Regions from separate parts of the Humiphilus diazotrophicus genome, predicted to be linked through region 2. Evidence: riboswitches for the same ligand, from Rfam matches in the RefSeq annotation. Region 2 holds a riboswitch; the other holds the start of a gene.
What was found. Region 2 has a riboswitch for thiamine pyrophosphate ahead of thiC (phosphomethylpyrimidine synthase ThiC). Riboswitches for the same ligand answer to the same signal wherever they lie in the genome.
Positions count from the first base shown of each region.

Region 1 (9,766 bases), on a different replicon from region 2:
GCAATTGAAATAACAATTACAGTTGCCCGAAATGAATGGAAATATGTCGCTGAACTTCAAACGTCTTTTGCAGTTGATCTTGGTTTAGTACCTTGCCATGCAGGTCAGTTCAATCAGGTAATCCTCAACCTCATTACAAATGCAGCTCACGCTATCACCCAAGCCATACAAGATGATCCCGGAAAGAAAGGCAAAATCACAGTTAGCACCTCTAGAATCGGCAATCATGCGCAAATAGCAATTTCGGATACGGGTGCTGGCATACCACAGACCATTCGCGCTAGAGTATTCGAGCCCTTCTTTACAACAAAGGAACCTGGCAGAGGTACGGGACAAGGGCTGGCTTTAGCTCACAACGTAATCGTGGAACGTCATGGTGGAACAATCTGGTTCGAAAGCGAAGAGGGACAAGGAACTGTTTTCTTTATACGCCTGCCACTCGGCACTGAGCCTTCCCAGTAGATTGTTTTCATTTCACACTAAAAAAACAGGTGCAAAGTGAGGGTCTAAACCTTCCACTTTACACCTGCTTTTATCTTGTAATCGTGCTCCCGTTATGGTTCTACTCTATTTTTCGACTGCCCCTACGCTTGGAGGATTGGATCGCGTGATGCCATAGTAGTCCAGCGTTATCCCTGGTAATGATGCACCATAGCCGATTGCCGAACTGTCAGGCGAAAGATGGAAATCGAAATCATCGAGTGTACCTTCAGCAGACATGCTAGTCGGCTCATTTGCGAGTTTTGGATCGACACAGAGTTCGTTAGCATTTCCGGTTGAAGGGCATCCACTGTTTTTCAGGTTGTAGATAATATTGTGATCCCGTTGAGTGAAGTTGACACCCGACGAGAAATAGGCGAATGCCGGTTGCTGTCCATTGTTGTATTTCGGATTAGTGTATCCGCGCATAAGATTATTGCGGAAGATGAGTGTACTGGAGCTGCAGCTGTTGCCTCCGCATTGGATATCCAGCGTCACATTCGAATATCCAACAATGCTGTTGTTTACAAAATTAAGAGTACCGCCGTTCTGAACTGCCATGGTAATTCCGTCGCCATTAGCACGGCAATAATCTGAAAGCGATGCATTAAAGTTAGGCGAAATGTCTCCAATAGGTGCCGATAGCCGATTGCAATTTGTAACCGCCAAGTTGTTTTGGAAGACAATATTCGTCATCGGACCCAGTTTATATTGCTGCCCCATGTTTCCATAGGAGGCTGAATTCGTGACAGTAATATTCGAACCAGACACATGCAATAGATCCAGTCCATCCTGAGTGTTGTACCGGAACAGGCAGTGGTCGCAAATAAAATTCAGCTGCGTATCGGGTGTACCCACGCCATCGCCGTAACCAGCAGAATTGTCATCCGCACACGAAATGGCAGGATAGTTATGAGTGATCGGATACTCCTCGTTGCACCCGTTCCATTCGACCGTGAGGTGACTGGCGTTCACAGCAGCACTTGCCGAAGATGAGCGACTTCCGTCATCAAATTCCCATCCCGCTAGTGAGTTATTGGCAATACGTACATTGTTGACGGTGACGGCTCCACCAATCATTCCATCGATGCCATTATTCGTGAATCCATGGATATTGAGATCCTGCAGCCATATATTCTTTGTCGTCAGATCGGTCATGAGGCCATTCTTGGCATAATCATCTACTGAATAAATACAATTCTGGCACTGTGAATGATCTGTGAGTTCAAAGCATTGCACATCGACGTACTGTGCACCTATTAGATAAAGAACGGAATAAACTCCTCCACCACCGAAGAGCTGAGTTTTAGGACTGGTACTACAAGTAGCGTAGTTCTCTCCGAGAATACGAGTATGCCTGCTGGCAGTTCCAGCAGGAATGACAGGGTTGTATGCCAGATATCCATAGCCCAGATTGTCGCCAAAGTCTCCTCCAGCGGCATCTTGGCCAAGACGCCATGGGCCGCCGCGAACGATGACTGTATCCCCACCGGCAATTACCCATGCCTTATTTTTTCCATCGGTATAGAGATAACGGAAATCATTGAATGCGCAATTCTGATTGATTCCACTACCTGGATACGGAGCGTCTGCTTTTCCATTGCACTGCCCCGATGTCTTGTTATCAGAATAGCGGGTTCCTCCATCCGGACGGATATACCAGGTTGTCCCGCTGCCAGCCGCATTGATCTGCAAGGTATAGTTCGCTGATGCATCCTGCTTCGTGCTGGAAGAATCTGTCACCAGAAGTCCGAAATTAAAAGCGCCGCTTTCGGTCGGTGTTCCAGACAAAACGCCCGCTGAACTTAACGTCAATCCTGCTGGTAGTGATCCTGAGCTTACGCTCCAGGTATAAGGAGTAGTTCCACCATTCGCAGTAAAGCTCGTGGAGTATGCTGACCCGACTGCACCACTGGAAAGACTAGTTGTAGCTATAGTCAGTGCCGAAATAGCTTTCTGGATAGCCAAACTGAAGGATGCTTGTGCGGTTTTCGCAGGAGCACTAGAATCGGTGACTTTGATAACGAATGAGGAAGTCCCACTCTGGGTCGGCGTTCCTGACAATACACCGGATGAACTTAACGTTAATCCTGTTGGCAAGGATCCTGAGCTCAAGCTCCAGATATAAGGAGTGGTACCTCCATTCGCAGCAAAACTGGTGGAGTATGCCGATCCAACTGTGCCACCGGAAAGAGTAGTTGTAGAGATTGCCAGTGGTGAAACGGCCTTCTGTATAGCTAATGTGAGCGATGCTTGCGCTGTCTTCGCAGGAGAACTAGAGTCGATGACTTTGATAACGAAAGAGGAAGTCCCACTCTGGGTCGGCATTCCTGACAACACACCGGTTGAACTTAACGCCAATCCTGTTGGCAAGGATCCCGAGCTTACGCTCCAGGTATAAGGAGTAGTGCCACCATTCGCAGCAAAACTGGTGGAGTATGCCGATCCAACTGTGCCAGCTGGAAGAGTAGTTGTGGAGATTGTCAGTGGTGAAACGGCCTTCTGTATGACTAATGTAAGAGATGTTTGTGCTGTCTTGACAGGAGACGAGGAATCAACAACTTTGACGGCGAGCGAGAAGGTACCACTTTGGGTTGGCGTTCCTGAAAGTTTTCCAGCACTGCTTAAGCCAATTCCCGCTGGCAGCGAGCCAGAAGCCAGAGACCACTTGTAGGGCTGCCGTCCACCTTTAGCAGCGAGTGCCGCAGAATAAGCAGTCCCGACTGTGCCACCTGGCAAACTAGCAGTAGAAATTGCCAATGGGGCAACTACGCTCTGAACGGTAATCTGCATTGCAGAATAATTTATTTGAGTAGAGCGCGCAGAATCTGCAACACCAAACGTCATGTAATATGTGCCGCTTTTCGTTGGCGTTCCTGATAATGCTCCGTTCGAGCTTAATTTAATTCCTGATGGTAGTGACCCATTTGAAACCCACCATTTGTAAGGAGAAGATCCTCCAGTCGCTGTCAGTGTAGTCGTATATGCGAGGCCAACTTGCCCATTGGGTGGATTATCGGTAGTTATTATAAGTGAAGAAGCTGCTTGAGCTTCACGTGCTACGACAAACGTCGCAGTAAAAACTAACAAGAAGCAAAATAGTTTTCGTGTAAACATAAAACACCCCAATCCGACACTTCCGGCATAAACTTCCGCAGAATCATTGCCCACCGAGCGACTTACCTCCTCGGAGGGAGAAACAAAGCACAAAACAGCTACAACAACAAATTCCGAATGGGGGCGGCGCATATCCCCAGCAGAGGGATGATGCGCAACTCAAGGGAGACTCCATGAAGAATCCCTGTCTCTATTCCTGGTATTGGTGGGGAAACAATAGCACGAGGACTTATATGGCTGCCAACATTACTTAAGTTTGGTAGCAGTCATCTGAACAAATATGATCAAAGAGAAATATGTGACGCTTAGGTATCGGATAGCCGCCTTGCATTAATATTTCTTAATACTCTACCTATGTAAGTTGCCGGGAACAATTAACTCATCTCCGACATAGGCTCATCTGTGTTGCAGAAAACATGCTGAGTCTATGACTTAAGCTTCATCGGGTTATGCTTGAGTTAATAAATCCCATACTCATAACCAAGAAGGCATAGCCATGCCGTCTTCTTACGAGTTCTCCATCCAAGGGGCAGAACACTCCCGTTTTGGATCTGAGAATTCGAGAATAAAGAAGGCGATCCGAATTCCACGATTGTTTGTCTGGAATAGGATTCATCCGAGACAGAGGAAAGAGCAGAGATTCCTTGTCAGAGGAGCTTGGCATCGGGCCTTCTTTGGGAATCTGTCGGCCAGCCTAAAATCACTCCATATCAAGGCCTTAATCGCACCCGGATTTGCAAGTTCGGGCGACTAGTGTTTGAATTGATAGTGAAACAGGGGTGCTCCACAAGAGTGGGGCTGAGAATATACCCTCTGACCCGATCCGGATAATACCGGCGTGGGAAGCTTTTCGGGACGAAGGACTTCAACCTTCGTGAACTGTAGCTTGAGCTCTCCTGTTCATTGTTTGTTGTAAAGAAGAGGATTCTCATGCACAGTTCAAAGTTTTTTACTCAGATCTCATGCTTTCTTTCCCCATTTTGCTTGCGCGATGAGCGCCAGGGTTCTACCCTCAGTTCCTCTTCTTCCTCGGCAAAACTATCGATCTCCTTCCACGTCACAAAAGCCGTATGGATGTCACTGGCGTTGCTATTAGGCCATACAGCCGTTATTGCTCAAAACACAGATCCCTCCCCCAGAAATTCACTATCCACGGAAGCATCCAGGCAGGTATCTCTCCCGAAACGCACTGACACTGTGGTTGTACAAGGGAAAATAGAGACGACGTATGTGCCCTCCAAGGTAGCTCTAGCTGGTTTTGAAGAAGCTCCTGCTGAGCAGATTCCCTCCTCCACCTTCGTCATAACCCACAGCGTATTACAGGATCAGCAAGCCAGGCTGCTTACGGATGTCATCAAAAACGACGCGGCCGTCGGTGAAAACTACGCTCCTGTTGGTTGGTTCCAAGGTGTCGAAATTCGTGGATTTCCTATTGATACAGCCACAGGCTTGCGCATTAACGGAATCACAATTGCCGGAGAACAGTTGGTTCCGCTCGAAAACAAAGAAAGCGTTGAGTTTCTTCACGGTTTGGCCGGGCTACAGGCTGGCGTAACCACTCCGGGAGGAATCATTAATTATGTGACCAAGCGCCCTGCAGTGATTCGCTCCGTAGAACTGGCTACAGATCACAGGGGAACGGCCTTGGGGCACATCGATTGGGGTGACTTCCTTGGACGCAAACAACAACTGGGGCTGAGAACCAACGTGGGAGCAGAACACATCCGCTCTTATGTGGACCATGCGGATGGCTCCCGAGAATTTGGAGCTCTTGCGGCCGATTGGAAGCTGGCAACGCAAACAATTCTGCGTGGAAATTTTGAGTATCAGCACTTGGTGCAGCGCTCGCTGAGCGGATATCAGTTGCTTGGTGGAACAATCGTCCCAACACACATCTTTCCTTCGACAATGCTGGGGGCTCAGTCCTGGACGAAGCCAAACACTTTTGATGCCTTTAACACTAGTATTCGACTAGATCAATATCTTTCCAGAAACTGGAAAGCATACGTAACCGTGGGTCGCAGTCGTTCCCTTATAGACGACAATGCGGCTTGGGCTTATGGCTCAGCAGTCGATCCCAATAGCGCAGACTACTATCGCTGTACTCCATATTGGTTTTTCTGCAAGGACGGCAGCTATGCCGTCTATGACTACCGCAGTCCCGGCGAATTGCGCGTCAATGATCAACTCCAGGGTATCCTGAGCGGCCAGTGGAAGACTGGGGCAATCAGCCAGGATTTAGTGGTTGGAACTAGCTTGATGAGACGAGCTGTCAATCTGCCTTCCTCGGTTTATGACTGGGTCGGAAATGACAATGTTTATGAGCCTTTACAACAATTTCAACCAAGTCCCAACAAGGCCGGACGTGCAACTCCAGCAAACGATGCGCATCAGTATGCGTTAATTGTGAATGATCATATCCATCTGCCTGCACGAATTGACCTCATTGTGGGGGGACAGTACAACGCACTTCGCGACAACTTTAAGCAGACCGACCCAGGTTCCGGGGAACACTACTGGGCAAAGGATAGAAAGGAAAGCTGGCTACCCCAGTATTCGGTTCTTTATCGCGCAACCAACTCCCTCACCGCATATGTCACCTACAGTACAGCCTTATCTCTCGGACCGCAGAGCCCATTCTGGGTGGTAAATTCCAATGAGTTTCTGCCTGCATTCTTTACCCGGCTTGCGGAAGCAGGCGTGAAATATGCCCCTGGCCACAAGCTCCTGCTCACTGCAGCCGCTTTTCGCATGCGTGCCCCTTTCTTCTATCCAAAGGAGGAAAGCGACGGGCTGCACTTTGTCAGGGAAGGCAGAGAGACACACCGCGGAATCGAGCTCAGTGCCCAAGGTACTGCAACAAATTGGCTTCGACTCACGGCAAGCATGGCAGCGATGCAGGGATTATCCGACAACACAGGAACACCGTCCTTCGATAACAAACAGATCATTAACCTTCCACACTTCAGATCTTCAGTAACGGCGGACCTGTCCGTTCCTCGTGTCCCAGGTTTATTCCTCGTCCCGGGATGGAATTACACCGGACGCAAGGCCGCCACAAGAGACGATCTGGTCAGTGTTCCCGGATACAATCTCTTCAACCTTGCCTTGCGCTACACCCCGCAGAAGGACCATAGCCGGATGACTTTTCGCCTCTATGCGGACAACATTGGAAACAAGCGATACTGGAAGGATACGGGAGCGAGCTACGGAGATACATTCCTTCACGTAGGCGCACCCGCAACCGTACGTCTTTCCGCCCAATATCTGTTTTAATGACAAAGACATATATGACTACAGAAGTAAAGACGTTGGGTTATATGGGTGATTGGATGACTCCGGAATGGCCACCTTTCACCCTGGAAGAAGCAGACCGCATTTTGAGACTCTTCCCCTGTGCCGGAGGTGCTCGAGAACTGCTATCCCAGAGCCCGCGTCCTTTTTCGGCAGCCAGTCTGGCTGCCACTCCGGGAGGCGAGTACTTCATCAAGCGGCACCATTGTTCGGTTCGCGATCGCGAAGGACTTCTGGAGGAACATCGATTTCTTGCATATCTCTATGCACATGGGGGCCGAGTACCCGAGGTTCTCCTGGATCAGAATGGCGATTCTGTAGTCACCTCAGGCGAATGGACTTACGAGGTACATTCGCTCGCTCCAGGTTTGGATCTCTATTGCGAAGAACAATCCTGGATTCCCTTTCATAGCTGTCACCAAGCCTATGCAGCAGGTCAAGCGTTAGCGAAATTACACAATGCCGCAGAAGGCTACCAGGCTCCAGCCCGTAAAGCTCGCAGCCTGGTTACGAGCTTCACAATTTTTGCGCAGCAGAATCCATGGCAAAAGCTTGAAGATTACATCGAATCTCGTCCCAAGCTCTCTCACTATCTTGAAGCCCTAAACTGGCGGGAACAAACCGAAAAACTGCTGCTTCCTTTTCACTCCAAGCTCAAACCCTGGTTGTCTTTTCTCACTCCACTTTGGACTCATAACGACCTGCACGGAACGAATCTTCTCTGGAGTGATGACTCGTCCGAAGCCGAAGTAACCTGCATTATTGACTTCGGTCTTGCCGACCGCACAAACGCAGCTCATGACATAGCTACCGCAATCGAACGAAGCGGTGTTGACTGGCTGGAAATAGATCGCAAAGCAAAAAATGTAATTCACTTCGATCAGATCCATGCGCTCCTCAATGGCTATGAAGCTATACGTCCACTTTATAGCGAAGAGGCTCAAGCCGTGGCTGCATTAATGCCATTGATCCATGCGGAGTTCGCACTTTCTGAAACTGATTATTTTCTCAGTCAACTAATGTCACCGGAGAAAGCTTCCCTTGCCTGGGACGGCTATTTTCTCGGACACGCTCAATGGTTTCATACAGAAGTAGGCCAAGAACTTCTCGACTACCTGGAATCCTGGGCAGACAGACCGCGCCATCGGAGTGAAAGCCAATAATGATGTCTCCCCTGGAAATCATCGCAGTCATTCTGAGCGTTTTGGGTGTATGGCTCACTACCCGGAGGAACCTTATGTCTTGGCCGGCGGGGATTCTGTCCTGTGCCCTTTATGCTGTCGTTTTCTGGAGAACCAGACTCTATTCGGACATGCTCCTACAATGCGTCTATGTAGCTGTTTGTGCCTATGGCTGGTGGCATTGGAAACATGGAGTTCAGGAAGAAGGAACAGTCCGAGTCGAAAACCTTTCGTTGGTGGGGTGGATTGCAGGCTTTGCTGCGGGCCTTTGTGGTAGCTTGCTGCTTGGCAGTGTTATGGCCCGTTATACGAATGCCGCATTGCCCTACATGGACTCTTCCCTAACCAGTTTTAGCCTTGTAGCTCAATTCTGGTCCACGAGAAAATATGTCGCCAACTGGATAATGTGGATTGCGGTAGACATAACCTATATAGGAGTCTATCTGTACAAGCATCTCGATCTCACTGCAGGACTCTACGCAATTTTCGTCGTCCTCGCCATTATCGGGTTCAGATCCTGGACACGTTCGCTACAAGCATCCAGCGAATCACATCTTTCGACTCTCGGCGCTTAATTTCAAGGCCTGCTCTAGTCAACTTCAACCCGTCTGCGGACCACACGTGTACCACCTCCGCCCCAAGCACAAAGCAAAGCGATGACATGTAGCAGGAACCAGATTGTGATGCCTTGATCCTGATATATCCAGAGAAGAATCAGAATGCGAGGAACAATCACCCAGAGGATGATGGGTATCAGACCGACTGCAGAGGGAATAAAGTGAATCATACTATGCTGCAGCCATGCGACAAAGATACATAGACGCGGAAGGAAAAGGGACAGGATGAGAAACCATAGAGGAATTGAGTGGAGAGGTAAGGTGAAAGAAATGTCCATGAACAAGCCTTTCGATCTTGCCAGTCGCTAAAGCCAAAAATCTTGCTTAACCGACTGGCAATCCTATTTTTAGGCAAATCAAAACCGCACCTACAAACTCAGATGCTTCCTCTCTGGTTTTCGTTCAACTTAATGATAATTTTAGACTTTTCGACAGCCTTGAACCGGTATCCCGCCCTTTTGTATTTGCTCAAAATCGAGTTCTGAGTTTGGGAAGAAAATCCTTGATCCCTAAAATAGTACAAAAAAGATGAAACCGGCTGTTGAAGACATAGTCCAAACGAAGGCCACCTGAATCTTCATCAACACTGTTCGGACCCACTAGAGTTACTACAGCAAGCAACGGATTACTTGTGGCGTACTGTCCCACAGGAAACGACCGCTGAAACGAATATTATCGAAGGATTCTCACAATTCATAGCGCAGGGTACGAGTGAATAGAGTTGTGATATTTGCCATCCGTTCAAAGGAAGCTGTGCTACTTCTCCTTCGCTGACGTTCATTCCGATGCGAGCACTCTGGTATCTACAGTAGCAAGCCCTCCTGAATCTACCATCACAGTGGTATTATTGCCCGAAACCTGCAAATTGACATGACGAACCAGTTCTTGACTAACTTGAAGGATAATATTCGATTCTTCATAAGTTTGCGAATCCCATGCGGCGAACAACTATCCGATAGGTGGAAGGCAATAATTGAGTAAAGGTATAATGCCCGTTTGCAGCGGCTACAGTTTCACGCCGAGATCCGGTCTTTTCATCTGTAATGGTCACAGACACATCCAGTAAGGCCGCACCTG
Region 1 covers NZ_AP040871.1:820,081-829,846, reverse strand. Annotated here, with positions in the region: gene AC6I7T_RS33085 (PAS domain S-box protein) at 1-462, shown strand, start outside; gene AC6I7T_RS33080 (Ig domain-containing protein) at 568-3,651, opposite strand; TPP riboswitch at 4,363-4,459, shown strand; gene AC6I7T_RS33075 (TonB-dependent siderophore receptor) at 4,528-6,873, shown strand; gene AC6I7T_RS33070 (phosphotransferase enzyme family protein) at 6,888-8,054, shown strand; gene pnuC (nicotinamide riboside transporter PnuC) at 8,054-8,647, shown strand; gene AC6I7T_RS33060 (hypothetical protein) at 8,662-8,859, opposite strand; gene AC6I7T_RS33055 (carboxypeptidase-like regulatory domain-containing protein) at 9,606-9,766, opposite strand, start outside.
Region 1: linked by a shared signal. The riboswitch ahead of AC6I7T_RS33075 (TonB-dependent siderophore receptor) and the one ahead of thiC (phosphomethylpyrimidine synthase ThiC) in region 2 are both predicted to bind thiamine pyrophosphate.

Region 2 (9,766 bases):
TCAGGCGTTCTGCCGTCAGCGGAATATAAGCCAGACGTACTCCGGCATGGAGAGTAAAGTAGTCGACTCCTTGCTCTGCCTGCTCGATCAGCGTGTCACGCATCAGCTCCCACGTTAAATCCTCTGCTTGCCCTCCAACCTTCTCCAGTGCTTGATAAATCGGCACGGTGCCGATGGGAACAGGCGAATTACGCAAAATCCACTCGCGAGTTTCATGGATATCTTTGCCCGTAGAGAGATCCATGATTGTGTCGGAGCCCCAGTGAATTGCCCAGAGCATTTTTTCTACTTCGTCTTCGATGGAGGACAGGACAGCGGAATTTCCGATGTTGCCATTGATCTTGACCTTGAAATTCCGGCCAATGATCATGGGCTCCAATTCTGCGTGATTGATATTGGCCGGAATGATGGCTCGTCCCGCTGCTACTTCGGAGCGTACAAATTCCGGCGTAATTCTTTCTGGAAGAGTTGCGCCAAAAGATTGCCCTTGATGTTGACGGAGTAGTTTTGCATAGGCTGGATCGCTGCGTAGCTCGTCGAGACGCATGGATTCTCGCAATGCAACAAACTCCATTTCAGGTGTGATGATTCCCTTTCGTGCTGCGTGCATCTGCGTAACATTGCAGCCCGTACGAGCACGAAGTACCTCCCGTCGAAAAGGTAGAGACGGCCTGATAGTAGCTGCCTGATTCTCTGACTCTACGGTGTTGTCCCGCTCCCGAATCCATGCCTTGCGCACTTGAGGAAGTCCTTCGCTCAAGTCGATGGAACAATCCGGATCCGTATAAGCTCCGGAGCAGTCATAGACAGGAATCGGAGGATTCACATCGGTCCTTCCCTGCATGGGCGTTGGCGATTGATTGATTACACGGTAAGGAACGCGCAGATCAGCTCGACTGCCCTGAATGTATTGTCGAAGCGATGCTGAGGAATAGGTGGGAAAGCGGTTGCGGTCAGAATGTCCGTCTTTTGTATGCATATCGCCTCGCAAATTCAAGTATCGAAACAGAAGCGATCATGCCGAATGCATGGACACGAGCATTCAAAACTCCCCACACCGGTTCTAACCGGATCAGGTCCGAAGGGTATTTCTCAGCTCACTTTCGTGGGCACCCCTGTTTCAGCCAACAGAATATAGCAGTGTTGGAGGAATACGCAAATGCAAGCTGTTCTTCCCCCTTGCCTGTAGGTCTTCACTCGATAGCGTGGGGTTGACACGCAGGCCGTTGTTTGTGGTGTACTCGTCGTAACCTCAATCGATACATCGGATCCTTTAGAGAGTGTGGAGATGAACGTAACGCAAGCAGCAGCTATCTTTACCCGCGTTCGCCAAAAACGACCGCTGGTTCACCAGATCACGAACGCAGTTGTGATGAATACTTCAGCGAATATCACTCTTTGTGTCGGGGCATTACCCGTTATGGCGAATGCTCTGGAAGAAGTCGAAGAGATGGTAAGTGCCGCGAGTGCACTCGTATTGAACATCGGCACACTGTGGGCTGAACAGGTAAAGGCAATGCGCCTTGCAGCTCGACGAGCCAATCAACTGGGCATCCCTGTCATTCTGGATCCCGTTGGCGCTGGGGCTACAAAGTTTCGTACTGAAAGTGCTTTGACACTGTTGCGGGAAACAAAGATCGATGTGGTACGGGGTAACCTCGCAGAGGTTGCTACACTCTCTGGAATAAAGGCTGAAATCAGTGGTGTTGAATCGATCAATGTAGGGGGGGATGCTGCCTCGATTGCCGGAGCTTGTGCGAGGAAGTTTAACTGTGTAGTTGCTGTCACAGGCGCAATTGATGTAGTTACCGATGGACGCCGACTACTTCGTATTGCCAATGGTCATCCAATGATGGCCAACGTGACGGGGACAGGATGCATGTCTACCGCAGTAGTTGGTGCCTGCACCGCAGTTGAGAAAGATTATGTGTTTGCTGCTTCGGCAGCGTTGTCGGGCTATGGCCTTGCTGGTGAGCTTGCTGCAGCAAAAGCTCATGGACCAGGGAGCTTTCAGGTAGAGTTCTTCGATGCGGTTGCAAATATGAAAGAAGAGCAGCTACGGCAAGGGATGCGTATTGAAGAAGTGAATTTATGAAAGAGCTTGATCTACGTCTTTGTGTTCTTACGGAGTCCATTCCGGAAATGGGGCGTTCTCATGAAGACGTTACGTTGGCCGCGATACACGGCGGAGCAACGATGATTCAGTTTCGAGACAAGAAGATGGATGATGCTGCTTTCGCAGAAACCGCCAGCCATCTTCTTCGCTTGACGAGGCCTGCTGGTGTGCCGTTGATCGTGAATGACCGGGTGGAAATTGCAATCGCAATTAGAGCCGATGGAGTTCATGTTGGAAGGAACGATGGTGACGCGTTGCAGATTATGGACATGTTGCCTGCCGGAATGATCTTTGGCGTTTCAGCAACAAGCTATGAAGAAGCGCTTTTGATGGATCGCATTGGTGCGGATTACCTTGGAGTCGGCCCGATCTTTTCCACAAAGAGTAAGGCGGATGCAACTCCTCCTATGGGCGAGAAGGAATTGCTTCGAGTAACAGGCGCAGTAAGAACTCCGGTGATGTGTATTGGTGGAATCAATACACAAACATTGCCAAGGTGTATTGCCGCGCATGTGAAAGGGGCTGCTGTAATCTCTGCTGTTACACATGCTGTAGAAATGGCGGCTGCAACAGCGGACCTTCTGCGGCTGTGGGAGCTGACCTAGCACCTACACGGGTGTGGTCATTCGGCCCTAGAGCATCTTCCGCAAAGAAGAGCTATTCTTCTCTTCTCTTCTCTTCTCTACGCTACCTATGCGGGAAATGCCCTAGATACCTGTCCTTGTCTATGCCGAACCTAAATTTTCTAGATTCCTGTTTCAGCTTGTTTTTGTGCTAACGGGCCTATGATGGGGAGCATGTATTGTTGGTGGTTATAGGCCTTGAACATCAGGAACAACCAGCCGGCGAAAAATGCCAAACCCAGCAATAGATCGACTGGAATAAGGACCATCGCGAGAATGCCATGTGTTGCTAACGATAGAACAGTCTGAAGGATGTTCCATACTATCCAAAAGACTATGGAAGCAACATTGAAAAAGATCGATTGGAAAGCATGGAAACGGACAAAGCGGTCCCGCTTATATGGTTCGATAACCAGAAATACAATACCGGTAATGAATCCGAAGATGTAGCACAGTAGCCCGGCCACATTGGATGAAATACCTGTGTTCACTGGGGTAGCGACTGCTGCGGTCCCGACACCGCAGGAAGTACAAAAATTAGTACCATTCTCTAAGGATGCTCCGCATTTTGGGCAGAAAGCCATTAGATTTCTCCTTCCAAAGGAAACCTCGTTCAATTTCCTTGCTCTTGTTGTTTTCAAACCCGAGATTCTAGAGTGGTTCTGCTATTCCAGCTGCTACAGAAGAGCAAAGCAGAGCGGCATTTTTTGCGCGGCCATGATTGTAGACCGGCAACTAACGAATGAAAAGGTCGTTCTGCTCTGAATAGAGAAACAGTCTAGGTTTTCAAAGGAGATTGCGTCGTTTGGAGGAAAAAGCTCTCATCTTATTCAATTCTTTGGTAAAGCAGCCATTCCCCCATTAGTTTTCGAACTGCGGCGATCCCTGAAAGGATTTCGTTCAAGAGCAAAGTCAGCTTCCGGTAAGTGATATGAGCCGAGGTTCTTTTCCGGTTTATCCGGTTCCAAAACCCAAACCTGGCGCCCGGGAAAAGCTTGTACCAGCTCGCGATCATCATCGAAATCCGTGCTGCGAGCCCAAATAATCCTGGCCTTTTGCAAATCGGCTTCGTTGTAGACCCATTCTTCTACGTAGGGATGGTCCTTTGTATAGCGGACAAGGACGAGGTGTTTTCCCGGCTTTTGCGTCAAAATCTTTTCGATTCGTGGACGTTCAACATCGGCGTACCACATCCCCGAGGGACAAGAGCGGTTTTGAAAATGTTGATAGAAAATACAGGATGCAAAGATGAGTTGAGCGAAGAGAAATCCGCGAAGAATATGTACGCCACTCAATTTCCCAATCTGTATGTGATGTAAATAGAAGAGCCCATAAGCAATCAAGAGGAAGAAGAGTGCAGAAGCTGGGGCGCCATACTGAGGAAATGGAAACCAGGCTACAACAATTGTTCCTAAACTAAAGATTAGGAGGACGAAAAGAGGGATCCATCGGATGCCACTTCTCTTCCTCCATAGTGTCCATAATCCCAAGAGGAGTATGAGTCCAAATCCACGGAAGAAGGTCTGATAGTAGACCTTTGCCTTAAGATTGGCGAAGCGGAAGGGGGCCCTTTTTAGAAGGTGGTAACTTTTCATCTCCCAGTGGAGATAGCCATTCTGCATCAAGTCGTGGTGGTATGCGGGGATCTTGCGTATTGGAGAAAAGAGAAATGGGCCGGTGATGTGATATTGGAGGTAGTTGACCTTATAGGGAAGAAGAAGAGGGTTCCCTGTTCCTCTCCAGTTGTAATAGGAGAGCCAGCCCAATGTTGCCGCGCCCAATACAACAGGGATAAAAGCAAGAGCCAGGATCTGTTGGACCCCGATCTTTCTCAACTGCCACAGCAGCGCCAACGTGCATGGTATTGCGATGAGACCGCCTTCATATGGTCGTGTTAAAAGGAGTAGAGCACAGCCGAATCCGAATGGCATTGTTGCAAGCCATGTCTTTCGACGCAAGATTCTAGGCATGCTTCCCAGGACCAATGCGCCGCCGATGCCCTGCGCAGCGATGCAGAAATAATTATCAAACCACCAGTTCCAATTAAAGCAGACAGAGAGAGCAATAATGCCTGCTGACAATGCATATTTTCCTGGAAGCCATCCCGCTACTGCCCAGTAGACAAATCCACAGAACAGTGAAGTTGCGAACAAAACCCCGAACCACGGATTGCCCAAGAGAAAGCCCACGGCCAGGAAGAATCCGACGCCCGGCATATACATCGATTGGTAAGTGGGCCACAAGTTGACATGAAAAGACTCAAACGCCGCAGGAACAGGCGGTTGGGGATTCGTGATTCTTCCAATTGCAAAAGTGTCACCGGATAAAAGGTAACTGAATTCGTCATGAATAACCGGGTTGGGAACCGGTTCTATAAAGAGAAGTGAAGTCCTTATCAGGATGCCAGCTAGAACAAGGACGCTGAAGCACGCAACTGGTCGTTTGCTTAGTAGGGCAAAATAATATCCGGCTTTTGCCGCAAGGTTCTGCCAGGCCTTCGAATAAAGAGCAAGAAGCGTTAGCCCGGCCAGAATTGCCTCTACTAACAAATAATGTGCAGAGGTGTGGATCGGTGACAACGACTGATAGGCTCCTTTTACAGAACGCTCTTCGTACAGTCTGCTTGCTCACCTTAGACGGCAACGAAAGAAAAGAGTTTACGAACGAATCACTCGCGATTCCCTTCTCCACCGCTCCATTAGCCATAGAGCGATGAAGATGAGCGCAATCGTCAAGCCACTCCATAAACCCATGATTCCTAATTTTGTATGGAAGCAAAGCAGATACCCACAAGGTAATCCGACGATCCAATATCCAATAAGGTTGGCTAGCATTGGAGTGCGTGTTTCGCCAAGACCACGAAGTGCGCCAGTGGAGACTGTCTGGATTCCGTCGAAGATCTGAAAGGCCGCAGCCATGGCCAGCAGCGGGATTCCGATCCTCAGGACTTCAGTATTCTGTGAATAGACTTCAAGTATCTGTTTCGGTATCAGTAAGAACGTAATAGCTGCACAGAACATGAAAGAGGTCGCCAATCCTAATGCCATCCATCCGGCTCGTCGTGCTTTGCGCCAATCATCCGCACCGATGCCGTGTCCGACCTTAACGGCGGCGGCAGCGGCCACCCCGAGTGGCACCATGTAGGTCAGGCTGGCGCAGTTAAGTGCGACCTGATGCGCGGCAAGAGCTTCAGGTGTCAATCGGCCAGCCAGAACCGTCGCGGCTCCAAAGGCGCCGACCTCCATGACAATTTGTCCGCCTGCGGGGATTCCTAGCTTTAACAGATGGCGCAAGCGTTCGATCTGGAGTCCTGGCCAATGTTGAAAGAGGGGATGTCCTCTTCGCCTTTCGTGCAACCAGGCGAAGCCCATCAGGCTGGCCGCCATCAGAATGCGTGCGCACACGGTCGATAGTGCCGACCCTCTAACGCCTAATGCCGGAAAACCAAGCTTCCCATAAATTAAGACGTAATTCCCTCCCCAGTTGATTAGGTTTGCCCCTACGAAAGTAGCCATAATTGGCTTTACTTCTTCCACTCCCTGCAGGTACCGGCGGGAAGCTGCGTAAATCAGCAAGGGCAGAGTTCCCCAGTTCAGGAGCCGCAGGTATTCTCCTGCAGGGTTCCCAACAGCCGGATTGACCCCGGCGAGCGAGAAGTGGTTTGCCGCCCAATGGACCATGAGCATGGAAAACGGGGAGACGAGAGCTACCAGGTAGACTCCCTGAGCCAGCCAGCGATGGCAATCATCGAAATCCCGGCGCCCGTACGCCTGCGAAACGAGAGTATCAAGGCCCAGGACGAGGCCTATCCCGAATAGCGAGGGGGCATAGTAGACAGCATTTCCCAACGCCACAGCGCCGATTGCTGCCGGTCCCAGCTTCCCGACCATGATCGTATCCACAATGGACATGGCTACCCAGCCCAATTCGGAGAGGACCACGGGCACAGCCAGCGCCAGCATGGAGCGCAGTTCTCTCTTCCACTCTTGTGCCTTGATTCCCATCCTTTTCACTCTAAAGGGTTGATAGAAAAGAGACCATGTTTTCCCACAGACTTCCCAAGATCGAGTTTTGTGATAAATTCAAGAAGTCGGAAGTTGGAGAGATGGCCGAGTGGCTGAAGGCGCACGCTTGGAAAGCGTGTATACTCGAAAGGGTATCCAGGGTTCGAATCCCTGTCTCTCCGCCAGCCTGCTTTAGTCCCCTTTCGTAATCAGCATTATCTCGAAAAAATCATTGGAATATTATTTTTGAGTCGCTCGTGCACATCGTGTGATGAGAATGATTTTGTATGCAAGAGGGAATGCCTTTCGTACAAAATCAGTGTTGTCATGTCACCGAGTGTAACGGTTGTACGGCCACATTGAAATTGTAGTAACGGTATTGACGTAGCCACTATGTGGTAGAAGGACGAAATGCGCAGGTGGGAGAATGAATCCGCCGCGGCCTTATCAGAGGCGGATAATACCAACTTAAGGCGCTTGTAATTCGATCACGGTGTACCCTTCGGGAATATCAAACACTCCAGAGTTTGGCTCCCCTTCCTGTAAATTCTGAATCTTAATGCTATACGCTTCCTGCGGGGATAAAACAGAAACCGCACCGATCATCCTTTTGCTGTCGCTATACCAACGTTCCGTTGTTTTCACCATCGAGGGGATGCCTTCCACGGTTTGAATGAGCCTTGGAATTCCACGCCGAGGATGGTCTGTTTCCCAAGCTCTTCAGTTCGAGATCTCCATTTGTAGGAAGGATCGAGAATGGAAGCGTAAGAGAACTTAACTTCGGTTGAAACAGGAATTTGCATCTTCGCCGCAATCATCTTCGATGGAAGCAGAACAATCTGCCAACCATTTATAGGGTCAGTAAGAATGACTGATGAGGAAAGAAGCTTCCCGGACTATCCTTTCGCTCCGATATACTCAGTACTCTTCCGCCAGAATCGCGATAATTCGTACCTGTTATCACATAATCAAGTGCAACGCTGCCATCATTCACCGTGTGGGAATGCTCCTCGATTTGCTCGAAATAAATCGGAGCTCCAGGGCTGGGTAGCAAGAGTATCTCAGCCCCTGATACATCTGGGTTATAGGGAGATTGTCCTGGTGCAAAGCCTGATCCCATATAGATGCCCCCAATAAAACCGCTATAACCTAAGTCGCCTAATGCAGATTTTTTCGACCCCAATAGTACCCAAAGGAGTGGTGATCGTCCGACCACCAGATTCCAGCAATCCTACCCGGGACTCCACAGCGCAAGATCCTATTCCCAGAAAGACCCTCTATTGAAGAGTGAGTTCTTTTTATTCAGCCGTATTACACCTTGAAATTCTATTGTTGCCGATTATCAAAATAGCGCCTGGGCAAAACAATGTTATCGATACTTGAGTAGCTTAATATTGGTGATTTCTAATTTTCCGGTTGATGCCTAACTGCTATCCCTATTTAGTTTCCGACCCCTCTTACCATTGTGGGATCTGTTGCATTCTGCGTTCCAACTTTAGTCTCTCTTCTCACTGTTGCTATGCAATTGCCGATATTCTTTGAAGAACTCCTCCAATATTTCCATAGGTTTAGAACCCCCCCACTGGCAAACAGAAAGGGATATAGGGCCATGAAAAATGTACAGAAGGGGCTGACAGCCAGGTTGTTGGGTCCGGTAATAGCCATCGTTTTTGTAATGATGTTGCTCTTCGGCTGGATCGCGGCACGCATGCTGGAGTCAGAGATCCGCGAACGTGCGGCCGAACAGGTGTCGGAACAGACGGAAAGGGTTCTCGATACCCTTAGCACGGTAGATGCTCTCAGTTCGGAGAGCGTTCGTTCGGCAATGAAGATTCTGATGAGAGAGGGCGCGCAGATGGGTGCGCCGCAGGTAGGCGACTCTGTCACTGTGGCCGGGCAAAGCGTGCCTGAATTGAAGTTTGGAAAGACTTCCCTTACCGATTCCCATGAGTTAGTAGACCGGGTGAAATCGCTGATGGGGGGAACCGCTACCCTCTTCGTCCGTCGTGGCAATGACTTCGTTCGTGTTTCCACGAATGTAATGAAGTCCGACGGCTCCCGTGCTGAAGGAACTTTGCTTGATCCAAAAGGAAAGGCCTGGGCGGCACTCAGTAGCAATCAGGCGTTCTATGGAGTGGTGGATATTCTGGGAAGCCCTTACATGACGGGCTACGAGCCTATCCGAAATAGTTCCGGAGAAACCATTGGTGCCTGGTACGTTGGATACCCATTGTCGGCTCTGGGCGGGTTACGGAATCAGATCGAAAAAGCCAATATTCTCGAACACGGATTCCTGGTATTGCTGCGTGGCGATAACAGCATTATTTTTAAGCCCCAGCATCTCTCGGTCGAGGAAGTCCAGAAGCAGATTGCGAATCGCAACAATTCGGATTGGGCCGTCTCTTCCAGCTCCTATGATAGTTGGCACTACACGCTGGTTGCAGCATATCCTCAATCGGATGTGACCAGTAAGGTCCACAGCATGCAGGCATTGATCATCATTTGCACCGTGGTGATGTCGTTGCTGGTCGTGGGGGTGCTATACGCGATTCTGACGCGTCTGGTACTGCGTCCGGTCCAAGTTTTGATCGATCAGATGGAGAATGCGGACCTTAACACAGTTTTGCGCGAAGACCGCATGGATGAAATCGGCACTTTGGCAAGATCTTTCGATCAGTTTGTTTCCAGAGTACGGCAAGTGTTGCTTGAAGTTGCCAAGGTTTCACAGCAACTGGCGAGTGCCTCCGGAGATCTTTCAAGCACAGCGCAGTCCCAGGCCGGATCGGCAGACAAGCAATCGACGCAGGCAAATCAGGTGGTGATGGCCATGCAAGAGATGTCGTCTACGGTGGAGAACATCTCTCAGAGCTCCAGTAAGGCAGCTGAAGCAGCACGCCAGGCAGTGGAAACCGCTCATGAAGGCGGTAGTGTCGTGACAGAGAGCGTTGCGAACATGAAGCTGTTAATTAGTTCTGTTGAGAAGACGGCGCAACAGATCGAATCCTTGGGGCGTCATTCGAAGG
Region 2 covers NZ_AP040870.1:255,290-265,055, reverse strand. Annotated here, with positions in the region: gene thiC (phosphomethylpyrimidine synthase ThiC) at 1-979, opposite strand, end outside; TPP riboswitch at 1,033-1,127, opposite strand; gene thiM (hydroxyethylthiazole kinase) at 1,289-2,095, shown strand; gene thiE (thiamine phosphate synthase) at 2,092-2,721, shown strand; gene AC6I7T_RS02940 (magnetosome magnetite crystal formation protein family) at 2,862-3,323, opposite strand; gene AC6I7T_RS02935 (hypothetical protein) at 3,570-5,318, opposite strand; gene AC6I7T_RS02930 (MATE family efflux transporter) at 5,397-6,743, opposite strand; tRNA gene AC6I7T_RS02925 (tRNA-Ser) at 6,839-6,928, shown strand; gene AC6I7T_RS02920 (hypothetical protein) at 7,212-7,391, opposite strand; gene AC6I7T_RS02915 (methyl-accepting chemotaxis protein) at 8,353-9,766, shown strand, end outside.